DNA from 3 places in the Kitasatospora sp. NPDC028055 genome. Region 2 is predicted to be linked to each of the others. Evidence: riboswitches for the same ligand, from Rfam matches in the RefSeq annotation. Region 2 holds a riboswitch; each other region holds the start of a gene.

The links. A riboswitch is a leader RNA that binds a small molecule or an ion and turns the genes downstream of it on or off. The one in region 2 is predicted to bind cobalamin.
Region 1: another riboswitch for cobalamin. It lies ahead of AB0F71_RS08780 (HoxN/HupN/NixA family nickel/cobalt transporter); the one in region 2 lies ahead of AB0F71_RS14360 (peptidase).
Region 3: another riboswitch for cobalamin. It lies ahead of AB0F71_RS15590 (ribonucleoside-diphosphate reductase subunit alpha); the one in region 2 lies ahead of AB0F71_RS14360 (peptidase).

What each region holds. Positions count from the first base shown of each region.
Region 1 is NZ_JBEZXE010000005.1:45,372-49,573, forward strand. Features, by position in the region: gene AB0F71_RS08775 (EamA family transporter) at 1-725, shown strand, start outside; gene AB0F71_RS08780 (HoxN/HupN/NixA family nickel/cobalt transporter) at 735-1,859, opposite strand; cobalamin riboswitch at 1,891-2,085, opposite strand; gene AB0F71_RS08785 (metalloregulator ArsR/SmtB family transcription factor) at 2,167-2,550, shown strand; gene AB0F71_RS08790 (hypothetical protein) at 2,604-4,202, shown strand, end outside.
Region 2 is NZ_JBEZXE010000010.1:139,424-143,625, forward strand. Features, by position in the region: gene AB0F71_RS14345 (enoyl-CoA hydratase/isomerase family protein) at 1-304, shown strand, start outside; gene mmsB (3-hydroxyisobutyrate dehydrogenase) at 301-1,188, shown strand; gene AB0F71_RS14355 (enoyl-CoA hydratase) at 1,185-1,964, shown strand; cobalamin riboswitch at 2,063-2,204, shown strand; gene AB0F71_RS14360 (peptidase) at 2,302-3,369, shown strand; gene AB0F71_RS14365 (flagellar hook-length control protein FliK) at 3,404-3,883, shown strand; cobalamin riboswitch at 4,056-4,184, shown strand.
Region 3 is NZ_JBEZXE010000012.1:38,602-42,803, forward strand. Features, by position in the region: gene AB0F71_RS15590 (ribonucleoside-diphosphate reductase subunit alpha) at 1-2,029, opposite strand, end outside; cobalamin riboswitch at 2,222-2,354, opposite strand; gene AB0F71_RS15595 (hypothetical protein) at 2,803-3,735, shown strand; gene AB0F71_RS15600 (glycosyl hydrolase) at 3,875-4,202, shown strand, end outside.

The sequences.
Region 1 (4,202 bases), on a different contig from region 2:
TGGCCACCGGCGGCTGGGCCGACGCCTCTCCGGCCCTCTGGTACGCCGTCGCCGCCGGGGTGATCGGCCCGTTCGCGATGCTCGCCTTCTACCGGGCGCTCGCCCTCGGCCCGATGGGCGTGGTCTCCCCGCTGGCCACCGTGGGCGTCGCCGTCCCGGTCGGCCTCGGGCTCGCGCTCGGCGAGCGGCCCGGCCCGGCACAGCTGGCCGGGATCGCGGTGGCGGTGGCCGGCGTGGTGCTGGCCGGCGGGCCCGAACGCGGCGGACCGGCCGCCGCCCGTACCGCCCTGCTGCTCACCCTGGCCGCCGCCTTCGGCTTCGGCGCCAACATGTCCCTGCTCGCCCAGGCCTCGGCCGGCGGCGGGCTGCTGCTGGTGCTGTGCGTCCAGCGGCTGGTCAACATCGCGGTCGGCGGCGCCGCGCTGCTGTACTCGCTGCGTGGCGTGTACTCGCTGCGTGGCGCCGCCGACGGCGGACTGCTGCCCGGGCTGCGCGCCCGGCTGCCGCTGCTCACCGCCGTGGGGCTGCTCGACGTGGCCGGCAACGCCGCCTACGCGTCGGCCTCGCACGGCGGCTCGGCGGCGGTGGCCGCCGTGCTGGCCTCGCTCTACCCGGTGGTCACCGCGCTGCTGGCGCGCGGGGTGTTGAAGGAGCGGCTGCGCCCGGTCCAGGTGGTCGGCGCCGGGCTCGCCGTGGCGGGCACGCTGCTGCTCGCGGCGGCGTGACCCCGACCGCTACTGCTGCTGCTGCGCGGGAGTCCAGCGCTTCTCGACGCCCGCCAGCTTCCAGTACCCGATGGCGATCGCCCACACCACCACGAACAGCCCGGCGATCGCGTAGCCGACGTTGTCCAGCGAGATGTCCGCGATGAACCCGGTCACCGGGTCGGTCAGGTCGAGCTTCTCGTGCAGCACGCCGACCAGTTCGATGGTGCCGATGATGAAGGCCACCGCGATCGACAGCCCGGTGATGGTCAGGTTGTAGTACACCTTGCGCACCGGGTTGGAGAAGGCCCACTGGTACGCGAAGTTCATGAACGTCCCGTCCAGGGTGTCGAACAGGCTCATCCCGGCCGCGAACAGCAGCGGCAGGCAGACGATCGCGTACCAGGGCAGCCCGGCCGCCGCGCCCGAACCGGCCATCACCATCAGGGTGACCTCGGTCGCGGTGTCGAAGCCCAGGCCCAGCACCATGCCGACCGGGAACATCTGCCCGGGCCGGGTGATCGAGCGGGTCGCCCGGTTCAGGATCCGGGCCATGAAGCCGCGCGAGTCGAGGTGCGCCTCCAGCTCCGACTCGTCGAACTGCCCGGCCCGCATCGAGCGGAACACCTTGAGGATGCCGAGCAGCGCCGCCAGGTTGAGCGCGCCGATCAGGTAGAGGAAGGCACCGGAGGCCGTGGTGCCGACCACCCCGAGCCACTTGTGGGTGGCCGAGTCGTCGTCCATCAGGGTGTTCGCCAGCTGGGCGCCGCCCGCCACCAGGGCGGCCATGATGACCACCATCGAGGAGTGCCCGAGGGCGAACCAGAACCCGACCGAGACCGGCCGCTTGCCGTCCGCCATCAGCTTGCGGGTGGTGTTGTCGATCACCGCGATGTGGTCGGCGTCGAAGGCGTGCCGCATGCCGAGGGTGTAGGCGGTGATGCCCAGGCCCACCCCGAAGACCTGGGTGCCGACGGCGTAGTTGTGCGGCGCGACCAGGAAGATGAGGGTCCCGAAGGCCACCACGTGCATGGCCAGGATCACCCCCATCAGCCCGGCGGTACGGACGGTGTCCTCGCGCTTCCACCGGAAGGTGGGCAGTACGGAGGGGGCGGGGTCCGCCTCGGCGGGCGCGGCGGTTTCGGGCAGGGTCATCTTCGGATCACGCTCCAGCACCTCGTGGAATGACTTCGTGAGATGCCGTGGCCGGTCTCCTGGCTTACGGGGCTCCCGGACCCGCCTTCCCAGGCGCACGAAGCGCCCAGTGGCATGTGGGTCCGGACTTCTCTCCCCCGATCACAGTGGCGAGGGCCGCTCCGGAGCAGGACCTGTCGAAGGTCCGTCACCGGTATTCCCGAGCACCACGGCGGGGAACACCGTAGGGGCAGGACCGCACCCTCGCAAGGTTGCGCACCTGTGCAGGTGTCCAGGATCACAGGTCGTGAGCTGCCAGAATGTCCGCATGCATCTCGTACCGGCCGACCGCGCGGGCCACCGCACCATCGACGGACACCGGGTCTGCGAAGCCATCGCCGCCATCGGTGACACCGAGCACGTCCGGTCCTGGGCCGAGCGGTTCTCCCTGCTCGCCGACCCCGGACGGCTCGCCCTGCTGCTCGCCCTCCACCGGGCCGGCCCGCTCGCCGTCAGCGACCTGGCGGTCGCCACCGGCATGCGCGACCCGGCCGTCTCCCAGGCCCTGCGGCTGCTCCGCACGGCGGGAGTGGTCACCGGAGACAAGGACGGACGCGTGGTGCGCTACCGGCTCGTGGACGACGCCATGCGCCCCCTGCTCGACGAATGCGCCGCCGCCGATCACGAGGAGCCCGCCGCTGCGGCGGGCTGACCGACACTCGGCAAACCACGCCGGGGGCGCGGGGGGATGAGTACGATCTTCGTGTGCTGATTCGCCTCCGGCCTCGGCCTTGGCCCGACGACTCGCGCTGGGATTCCCGACCGGTCACGGCGCGCGTCCTCGCCGTCGCCCGCACGCTCACCTCGGCCACCCGGGTTCTCGACGTGCTCATGCTGCTGCGTGGTCAGGACGGCATCAGGTTCTACATCACCGTCAACCCCGGCTCGGAGTTCGCCACCGGACTCGACGACTACCTCCGCACCCTGCCCGGCAACATCACCGTGCTGCCCTGGGAGGAGGCCGTCCGCTACGAGTTCGACCTTGCCGTCGCCTGCGCCGTCCACGCCTCCATGCACCGGCTGCACGCGCCGCTCGTCGTCCTCCCGCACGGCGCCGGGTACAACCGGCTGGTCACCGAGTCCACCGGCGACCCGGTCAGCGCCGCCGGCCTGTCCCGGCGGGAACTCACCTACCGGCGGCGGGTGTTCCCCAGCGTCGTCGGCCTCACCCACTCCGAACAGTTCGGCCGGCTGGCGGACTGGTGTCCCGAGGCCCTCCCCCGCGCCCGGGAGGTCGGCGACCTCTGCCACGACCGGATGCAGCACAGCGCGGACTCCCGGGACCGCTACCGCGCAGCGCTCGGCGCCGTCGACGGACGGCGCCTGGTCGTGGTCAACTCCACCTGGAGCGAACACTCGTTATTCGCCCACGCCCTCGACCTCCCGTCCTCGCTCATCGCCCAGCTCCCGGCCGACGAGTACACCGTGGCGGTGATCCTGCACCCCAACATCTGGGCCAAGCACGACCCGGAGGCGATCCTCGCCGCCGCCACCCGCTCCGGCCTGCGGCTCATCCCACCGCACCAGGGCTGGCAGGCCACCGTCGTCGCCGCCGACTGCCTGATCGGCGACCACGGCTCGGTCTCCTTCTACGGTGCGGCCCTGCGGCACCCGACCCTGCTCGTCACCACCGGCGCCGCCGAACTCGACCCGCGGTCCCCCACCTACGCCTTCGGCCAGGCCGCGCCCGCGCTCGATCCGCACAGCGACCTGCTGGCCCAGATCGAACAGGCCATGGCGAAGCACGATCCGGCCTCACTGCAGTCGATCACCGACCGCTCGCTCGGCCGACGCGGTCGTTCCGGCGAGCTCCTGGCCACCCTGCTGCACGACTTCCTGCCGGCCGTCGACCGGCCGGCCAAGGCCCCGGACCTGCCGCCCTACCCGGCGCCCGTCCCGCTACCCGCCGAGTCGCCGACGGCCTACGACGTCGAGGGCGAATGCCGGGGCAGCGAGGTCAGCCTCCGCCGGTTCCCGATCGTCGTCCCCGAGCGCCACCGCCCCCGTGGCTTCCACGTCGCGAGCACCGAGGAACCCGTCCGAGAACTGAAGTTCACGGCGGAGGTCCTGGCCCGCACCACGATCCGGGCCGAACGGCCCGCCGAGCACTGGCTCGCCGAGGCCTCGGCCGACTGGCCGGGCGCCGCCGTGCTGGTGGCCGCCCTCGGTGAGGCCCGCCATCTGGTCCGGCTGCCCGACGGCCTGCTCCTGGAGGCACAGGCCGAGGAAGCCTGGGGCATCACCGAGCCGCTCCTGGACCCGCTCCTGTTGGGTTCCGCGCTCGTCCTGTGGCTCGCCGACGGC
Region 2 (4,202 bases):
GGACCGGATCACCGCCAACTCGCCCACCGCCGTGAAGGCGACGCTGGCGGCGCTGCGCCGGGCCCGGGCGCTGGGCCCCCTGGAGGCCGTGCTCGACCAGGAGTACCGCACCTCCTGCGCGGCGCTCGCCACCCGGGACCTCGCGGAGGGCATCCGGGCCCAGGTGATCGACAAGGACCGTTCGCCACGGTGGAGCCCGGACACCCTGAGCGCCGTCGAACCCGCCGCCGTGGCCCGCTACTTCGCCCCGCTCGGCGAGCGCGAACTCGGCCTCGCCGCCACCACACCGCTGGAGCGCTGGTGACCCACGACATCGGATTCATCGGACTGGGCAACATGGGCGGCCCGATGGCCGCCAACCTGGTCAGGGCCGGGCACCGGGTGACCGGCTACGACCTGGTGCCGGAGGCATTGCGGCAGGCGGAGGAGGTGGGCGTCCGCCCGGCGCGGTCCGCGGCCGAGGCCGTCCGCGGGGCCGACGTCGTCATCAGCATGCTGCCGGCCGGCCGCCACGTCCTGGCCGCCTACGCGGAGCTGCTGCCCGCCGCCGGCCCGGGAACGCTCTTCGTCGACTGCTCCACGATCGACGTCGCGGATGCCAGGGCGGCGCACGAGCTCGCGGTGACCGCCGGGCACCGCGCGGTGGACGCACCGGTCTCCGGCGGAGTGGTCGGTGCGACGGCCGCGAGCCTCACCTTCATGGTCGGCGCGGAGAAGGAGCACTTCGAGAGCGCCCGCCCGGTGCTGGAGGAGATGGGCCGCAAGGTGGTGCACTGCGGCGCGCCCGGTGCGGGGCAGGCGGCGAAGATCTGCAACAACATGATCCTCGGCATCTCGATGATCGCGGTCAGCGAGGCGTTCGTGCTCGGGGAGAGCCTGGGGCTCAGCCACCAGGCGCTGTTCGACGTCGCCTCGACGGCCTCCGGCCAGTGCTGGGCACTCACCAGCAACTGTCCGGTCCCCGGGCCGGTGCCGGCCAGTCCGGCGAACCGCGGGTACCCGGCCGGGTTCGCCGCCGCGCTGATGGCCAAGGACCTCGGACTGGCCGCCGGGGCCGCCGAGGCAGCGGGCCTGCCGACCGAACTCGGACGCAGGGCGGCGCAGCTGTACGCGGACTTCGCGGCGGCCGAGGGTGCGGGCCTGGACTTCTCGGCGATCATCACCACGTTGCGGGAGGGCGGCAAATGACCGAGACCTACGAGACGATCCTGGTCGAGCGCAGGGGACGGGTGGGGCTGATCACGCTCGACCGGCCGAAGGCGCTCAACGCGCTCAACACGCTCCTGATGAACGAAGTCGTCGCGGCCGCAACGGACTTCGACCGGGACCCGGACATCGGCTGCCTGCTGGTCACCGGCTCGGAGAAGGCCTTCGCGGCCGGCGCCGACATCAAGGAGATGCAGCCCCTCGAGTTCGTCGACGCCTACCTCGGCGACTGGTTCGCCGCCTGGGACCGCTTCGCCGCCCTGCGCAAGCCGGTGGTGGCCGCCGTCGCCGGCTACGCGCTGGGCGGGGGCTGCGAGTTGGCGATGATGTGCGACATCCTGCTGGCGGCGGACACCGCGAAGTTCGGGCAGCCGGAGATCAAGCTCGGCGTCATCCCGGGCATCGGCGGCTCGCAGCGGCTCACCCGTGCGATCGGCAAGGCGAAGGCCATGGAGCTGTGTCTGACCGGCCGGACGATGGGCGCCGAGGAGGCCGAGCGGGCCGGACTGGTCTCCCGCATCGTCCCCGCCGACCGACTGCCGGCCGAGGCCCTGGCCACCGCCGAGACCGTCGCGGCGATGTCCACTCCGGCGGCGATCATGCTCAAGGAGGCCGTCAACCGGTCGTACGAGACCACCCTCGCCGAGGGCGTCCGCTTCGAACGCCGTCTCTTCCACGCCGTCTTCGCGACGGCTGATCAGAAGGAGGGCATGGCGGCCTTCGCGGAGAAGCGCCCGCCGGAGTTCCATCACCGCTGACGGCACTCGCGGTGCGCCGCCCCTCGTCCGGGGCGGCGCACCGCCCGTCGCCGGTGCCGCCGTGATGTGACGCACGATCCCTTGACCCGGTCTTTTCCGTTTCGCCATGATGAGCCGTCACGTTGTGACTCCGTCGACGGGGGAAGTCCGGTCCGAATCCGGCGCTGACCCGCAACGGTAGGCCGCCGACGGCATTGTCGGTGGCGAGCCCGAGTACCCGTCGGCGGGGATGTGTCGTCCCTCCCCCCGTCGTGGTCTGCGGGCCGGAGCTCCGAGGGCTGCCCGGCCTGGTGCCGACGTCCCCCGGGCCCCTGCGTCCAGGCCCGGAAAGGCACCCATGCCCGCGCTCCGCCGCCCCCTCGGTCTGCTCGCGATACCCGCCCTGGCGCTCGCCACCGCGCTCCCGGCGGCCACCGCCGCCCACGCCGACACCACATCCTCCCGGACCGTTCGTCCCGACGCCGCCGCGGGCGGCTGGCTGGCCCGCCAGCTGGTGGACGGCGACCACTTCGAGTCCGTCTTCAACGGCACCGCCTACCCCGACCAGGGCCTGACCGTCGACGCCGTGCTGGCCTTCGCCGCCTCGCACAGCTCCGACGAGGCCGCCGCGAAGGCCACCGCCTGGCTGGCGAAGCCCGAGATCGTCTCCGGCTACCTCGGCGACGGCACCACCGAGGCCTACGCGGGCGCCACCGCGAAGCTGCTGCTCGCCGCCGAGGTACGCGGAGCGGACCCGGCGTCCTTCGGCGGCGTCGACCTGCCGGCCCGGCTGCGCTCGCTGCAGACCGCCGAAGGACGGTTCTCCGACCGCTCGCAGTGGGGCGACTACAGCAACGCCTTCGGCCAGTCCCTCGCCCTGATCGCCCTGCACCGCTCCCCCGGTGGCGCCCCCGCCGCGGCCGTCGACTTCCTGGCGAACAGCCAGTGCGCGGACGGCGGTTACCCGGTCTCCTTCGGCCAGCCCACCTGCACCAGCGACCCCGACGCCACCGCGCTCGCCGCCCAGGCCCTCGCCGCCACCGGCCGTACCGCCAAGGCGGACGCCGGCCTCACCTGGCTCGCCGCCCACCAGAACGCCGACGGCGGCTTCGCGGCCGCCGGGGCGACCACCTCCAACGCCAACACCACGGGCCTGGCCACCGAGGCACTGCTCGCCGGTGGGCGCCTCGGCGCGGGCCTCAAGGGCTGGAGCCGGCTGGTGAAGTTCCAGCAGGGCTGCTCCGCCGACCCGGCGGTGCGCGGCGCGGTCGCCTACGACGCGACGGGCTTCAACGCGGGCAACGGCGCCCGGGCCACCGCGCAGGCCGTCCTCGGCCTGGCGGGCGCCCCGCTGGCCACCCTCTCCGCCGCCGGGGCCCGCCCCGACGCCCCCACCCTGGCCTGCCCGACTCCGGCCGCCCGCTGACACGTCCAGGCCTGATCCCACGAGGAGAGTTCCGATGACCGACACCCTCACCCCGGCCCGCCCCGTCCGCCGGATGCTCGGGTCGATCGCCGCCGCGGCGGCCCTCACCGCCGGCCTGCTCGGCGTCTCCGCCGTCCAGGCCCCGCAGGCCCGGGCGGCGGCCTGCAGCGGAACCACCGGCGTCACTGTCGTGGTCGACTTCACCGCCGTCGGCGGCGGCATCGAGACCGGCTGCGCCCCCGGCGACCCCGCCAACGGGCTCGCCGCGCTCACCGGCGCCGGGTTCTCGTACGCCTTCCACCCGCGCTTCCCGGGCTTCGTCTGCAAGATCAACGCGCTGCCCGCCACCTGCACCAACCCGACCGGCAGCGCCTACTGGTCGTACTGGCACGCCCAGCACGGCGGGCCCTGGTCGTACAGCAACCTGGGCGCGGGCAGCTACGACCCGGCCCCCGGCGACGTCGAGGGCTGGTCCTTCGGTGCCGGCGCCCAGCCGGGCATCACGGCGCCCTGACACGTGAGCGCACCGGCGCCCCGTCCTCCCTGAGGAAGGGCCGGGCGCCGGTGCTCAGGGTCGGCCACCCTGCCCGGAGTTCCGGGTGTCCGCCCGCCCGTGCACCACCGCGAGGACCGGCCGACGAGGTGGTGTGAGCTACCTGACGATCCGTTGACTCCCTGTTGACCGGCGTGGTCTGATGAACCGGTTTTAGCCCTCGGCGTTCAGGGGAAGCCGGTCCGACTCCGGCGCTGACCCGCAACCGTAGGCCCACCTCGGTGGGTGAGCCGGAATGCCTGGACCGGGGGCCTGTACACACAGCACTTGCGTCGTCGCG
Region 3 (4,202 bases), on a different contig from region 2:
AGCCGTTGGCGTCGCGCAGGGCGTCGCGGGTCTGCTGGTCCCAGACGCCGAGCTCCTTGAGCTCGCGCACCAGGTACGGGTTGACCTGGAGGAACTCACCGGAGAGGGTCTCGCGCTTGAACAGGTTGGACACCTGCGGCTCGATGCACTCGTAAACGCCGGCGATGGAGGCGATGGTCGCGGTCGGGGCGATCGCGAGCAGCAGCGAGTTGCGCAGGCCGGTCTCGGCGATGCGGGCGCGCAGCGCCGTCCAGCGGTCGGTCCACTCCGGGGCGGCGCTCGGGAAGTGGTCGATGTGCAGCTCGCCGCGGGCGGCGCGGGTCTCGCCGTAGGCCTCGTGGCGGCCGAGCTGCTCGGCCAGGTCGGCGGAGCGCTCGTACGCGGTGAGCATGATGCGCTCGGCGATCAGCGTGGACAGGCGGGCGGCCTCGGCGGAGTCGAAGTCGATCCGCAGCTTGAAGAAGACGTCCTGGAGGCCCATCACGCCGAGGCCGACCGGGCGCCAGCGGGAGTTGGACGTACCGGCCTCGGTGGTCGGGTAGAAGTTGATGTCCACCACGCGGTCGAGGAAGGTGACGGCGGTGCGGACGGTGGCGTCGAGGCGCTCCCAGTCCATGGCGCCGAGCAGGTCGTCGGCCGTGGCGCCGGGGGCCACGTGCGCGCCGAGGTTGACCGAGCCGAGGTTGCAGACGGCGGTCTCGGAGTCGTCCGTGACCTCCAGGATCTCGGTGCACAGGTTGGAGGAGTGCACCGTGCGGCCGGGCAGCGCGGTCTGGTTGGCGGCGCGGTTGGAGGCGTCCTTGAAGGTCATCCAGCCGTTGCCGGTCTGCGCGAGGGTGCGCATCATGCGGGCGTAGAGGGTCTGCGCCGGGATGGTGCGGACGGCCTTGCCGGCCAGCTCGGCCTTGCGGTACGCCTCGTCGAACTCGGCGCCCCACAGGTCGACCAGCTCGGCGACGTCGGCGGGGGAGAACAGCGACCAGTCGGCGTTGGCGTTCACGCGGCGCATGAACTCGTCCGGGATCCAGTGGGCCAGGTTGAGGTTGTGGGTGCGGCGCGCCTCCTCACCGGTGTTGTCGCGGAGCTCCAGGAACTCCTCGATGTCGGCGTGCCAGGTCTCCAGGTACACGCAGGCCGCGCCCTTGCGGCGGCCGCCCTGGTTGACGGCGGCGACCGAGGAGTCGAGGGTGCGCAGGAACGGGACGATGCCGTTGGACTTGCCGTTGGTGCCGCGGATCAGGCTGCCGCGCGAGCGGATGCGCGAGTAGGACAGGCCGATGCCGCCGGCGTGCTTGGAGAGCCGGGCGATCTGCGCGTAGCGGTTGTAGATCGAGTCCAGGTTGTCCAGCGGCGAGTCCAGCAGGTAGCAGCTGGACATCTGCGGGTGCCGGGTGCCGGAGTTGAAGAGCGTCGGCGAGGAGGTGAGGTACTCCAGACGGCTCATCAGGCCGTACAGCTCGGACACCTCGCGCACCGACTGCTCGGAGTCGCCGACCGCCAGGCCGCAGGCGACGCGGAGCAGGAAGTGCTGCGGGGTCTCGATCACCTTGCGGGTGATCGGGTGGCGCAGCAGGTAGCGGGACTGGACGGTGCGCAGGCCGAAGTACTCGAAGCGGTCGTCGCCCTTGGTGTCGACGAGCGCGTTCAGGGCGTCGGCGTGCTTGGCGACGAAGGCCGCGGTGGTGTCGCCGATCAGGCCCTCGGCGTGGCCGACGGCGATCGAGGCGGAGAAGGAGGTCGAGCCCTGGCTGTTCGCCTCGTCGACGATCTCCAGGGCGAGCAGGCGGGCGGCCAGCTTCGAGTACTGGGGGTCCTCGGCGATCATCGACGCGGCGGCGTCCACGGCCAGCCCGCGCAGCTCGGCGAAGTCCGAGCCGGCGTGGCGGCCGCGCAGCGCGGCGGCGGCGACATGGCCGGGGTCGACCTCGGTGAGGTCGGCGCTGCGGTCGGTGAGCAGCCGCAGGAGAGCACCGCCGGGGTCGGAGACCGTCGGGTCGGTGAAGGCGGTACCGGAGCCCTGGGCGGGCAGGGTGACTGAGGCAGCGGTGGTCAAGGCGCTCTCTCCTGGCGGCGATCGTGCGGCGGTGATCGGGGTCACCCGGGCCGATCTGGGCAGGGGAGCACGGCGCGGACGCAGGAGCGCCGCGCGAGGTGTCTCCCCGGCCCGCCCGCGAGGCCCGGAGGGGTGGTGCTGGGTGCCGGCGCGGCCTCTGCGGGAGGGCCGTGGCGCACGCTGTTCGGCAGGTACTCGGACTCGCGGTACGGCTGCTGGAGCCGCCCGCACACCGCTGCGGGGCAGTCCCGGATTCCCACCGGGTTCCCCTGCATCGACAGCAGAAGCGAGCATACATGTAGTGGTGTCTCCTCGATGCGACACCACATGTAGTGCGGCGTGGTGTGTTGTCGCGATGACGGGTTGTGCCCGGGCCGGTGGCGGTTCGTGGTCGTCCGAGGCCCGGAAGCACGCTCCGGACGTGTCGCGGCCGCCCGCCGGACGCCTCGGATCCGGGTGTCGGACACCCGGGGCCGGCGCGCCGGGCGTCCGGGTTTCGATACGGATCGGTCACCGGGCCGAGGGACGGTGAGGGTCATGCCCTACGATCTGGGCGCATGAGCGACGGAACTGGTGTACCTGGGCACGGGCCGCAGGGGACGCCTCCCGCCGGGTCGGGGGGCGCACAGAATCAGCAGCCGGTGGGGCCGGGTCCGGTGCCGCCGCCGGGCGGTGGTTTCGGCCCGCCGCCGGCCTCGTACGGACCGGTGGCGCCGGCCGCGCAGCCGTTCTCCCAGCCCGTCCCGCCGGTGCCCCAGCCGGTTCAGCCGCCGGCTCCGCAGCCGCAGTGGCAGCAGCCTCCGCAGCAGTCGGGTCCTCCGCAGCAGCCGGTCGCGCCTCAGCAGCCGGTCCCGCCGCAGCGCGTCGAGCCGGACTGGGCGGCGCTGGCGGACCGCAACGAGGCCGAGGCCAGGCGCAAGCGCCGGGTGAAGATCATCGGCAGCGCGGTGGCCGTCGTCCTGGTGGGCGGTCTGGTCGCGGGTGGAGTGCTGCTGTTCGGCAAGAAGGACGACCCGGCCAAGCCCGGCGGCGGTGCGGTCGCGACCGCACCCGCCTCGGGCAAGCCGACCCCCGGCCCGTCGAACGGCGGCGCGACCCCGGGCGGGCAGCCGGAGGACCCGTCGAAGCCGATCTGGGAGGCCGCCACCGACCCGGCGCCGCAGGATGCGGGGGCACTGTTCTCCGCGCTGCAGGTGACGGTCAACGGCGTGTCCTGGAACCGGACCGTGGTCTCGCTGGACCAGCCCTGCTGGGACGGCAACTCCACCACCGGCGGGCTCGGCAAGGTCCTCGGGGACCAGGGCTGCCAGAAGGTGCTCCGGGCGACGTACGTCTCCGGCGACAGCGCGGTGACCGTCGGCGTCGCAGTCTTCGACCACAAGATCCAGGCCGAGACGGCGATCAAGAACTACACCGGGCAGCTCAAGGGCCTGCCCGCGCCGGGCGCCCCGGCGTTCTGTGCCAACCCCGGCTGCACCGGCACGCACAGCAGCCTGGGCCGGTACGCCTACTTCACCGTCGAGGGCTCGGCGAAGGGCGGCAACGCCCCTGACGCCACCGCGACGGCGGCGGCCTCCGGGTTCGCCGAGCACGTGAAGGCCCAGCTGCTCCAGCGGGCCAAGGCGGCGGGCTCCGCCACGCCGGGTTCGCAGGGCACGCCGACGGCCGCCGCGACCGGCTGACCCGCTGTGACACCCCGGTCCCGGCGGACCTGTTCGCCGGGACCGGGGGAGTGTGGCAGGCTCTCGTCGGAGTCATTCGTACGCGTGTTCCGGTTGCGTCCGTGGGGGTCGGCGCCGGCGAGAAACCGGAGGAGCGGTCGTGGCCCTGCCCAGAGCCCTGCGCGGTAAGCCGGCCGTCCTGGCCGCGGCCGGCGTCGTGGTCGCCGCCGGCAGTCTCGTGCTGCTGGACCGCGACGACCGGACCGAGGTCGGGCTACCCATTCGGGTGCCGGTGTCGGTCGGCGCCCCCGGCCGCACCCTGCCACCGGACGTGGGCCGGGACCTGCTGGCCCGGGATCCGCAGGCCTCGCCGAACGCCCGCGCCGTCCAGCAGTTCCTCGCGGACCTGGAGGCCCAGGCCCGCACCGGGCACAGCGGCGGCACGGTGATCGGCCAGCACGTCGAGGCGCACAACGAGCGCAACAACC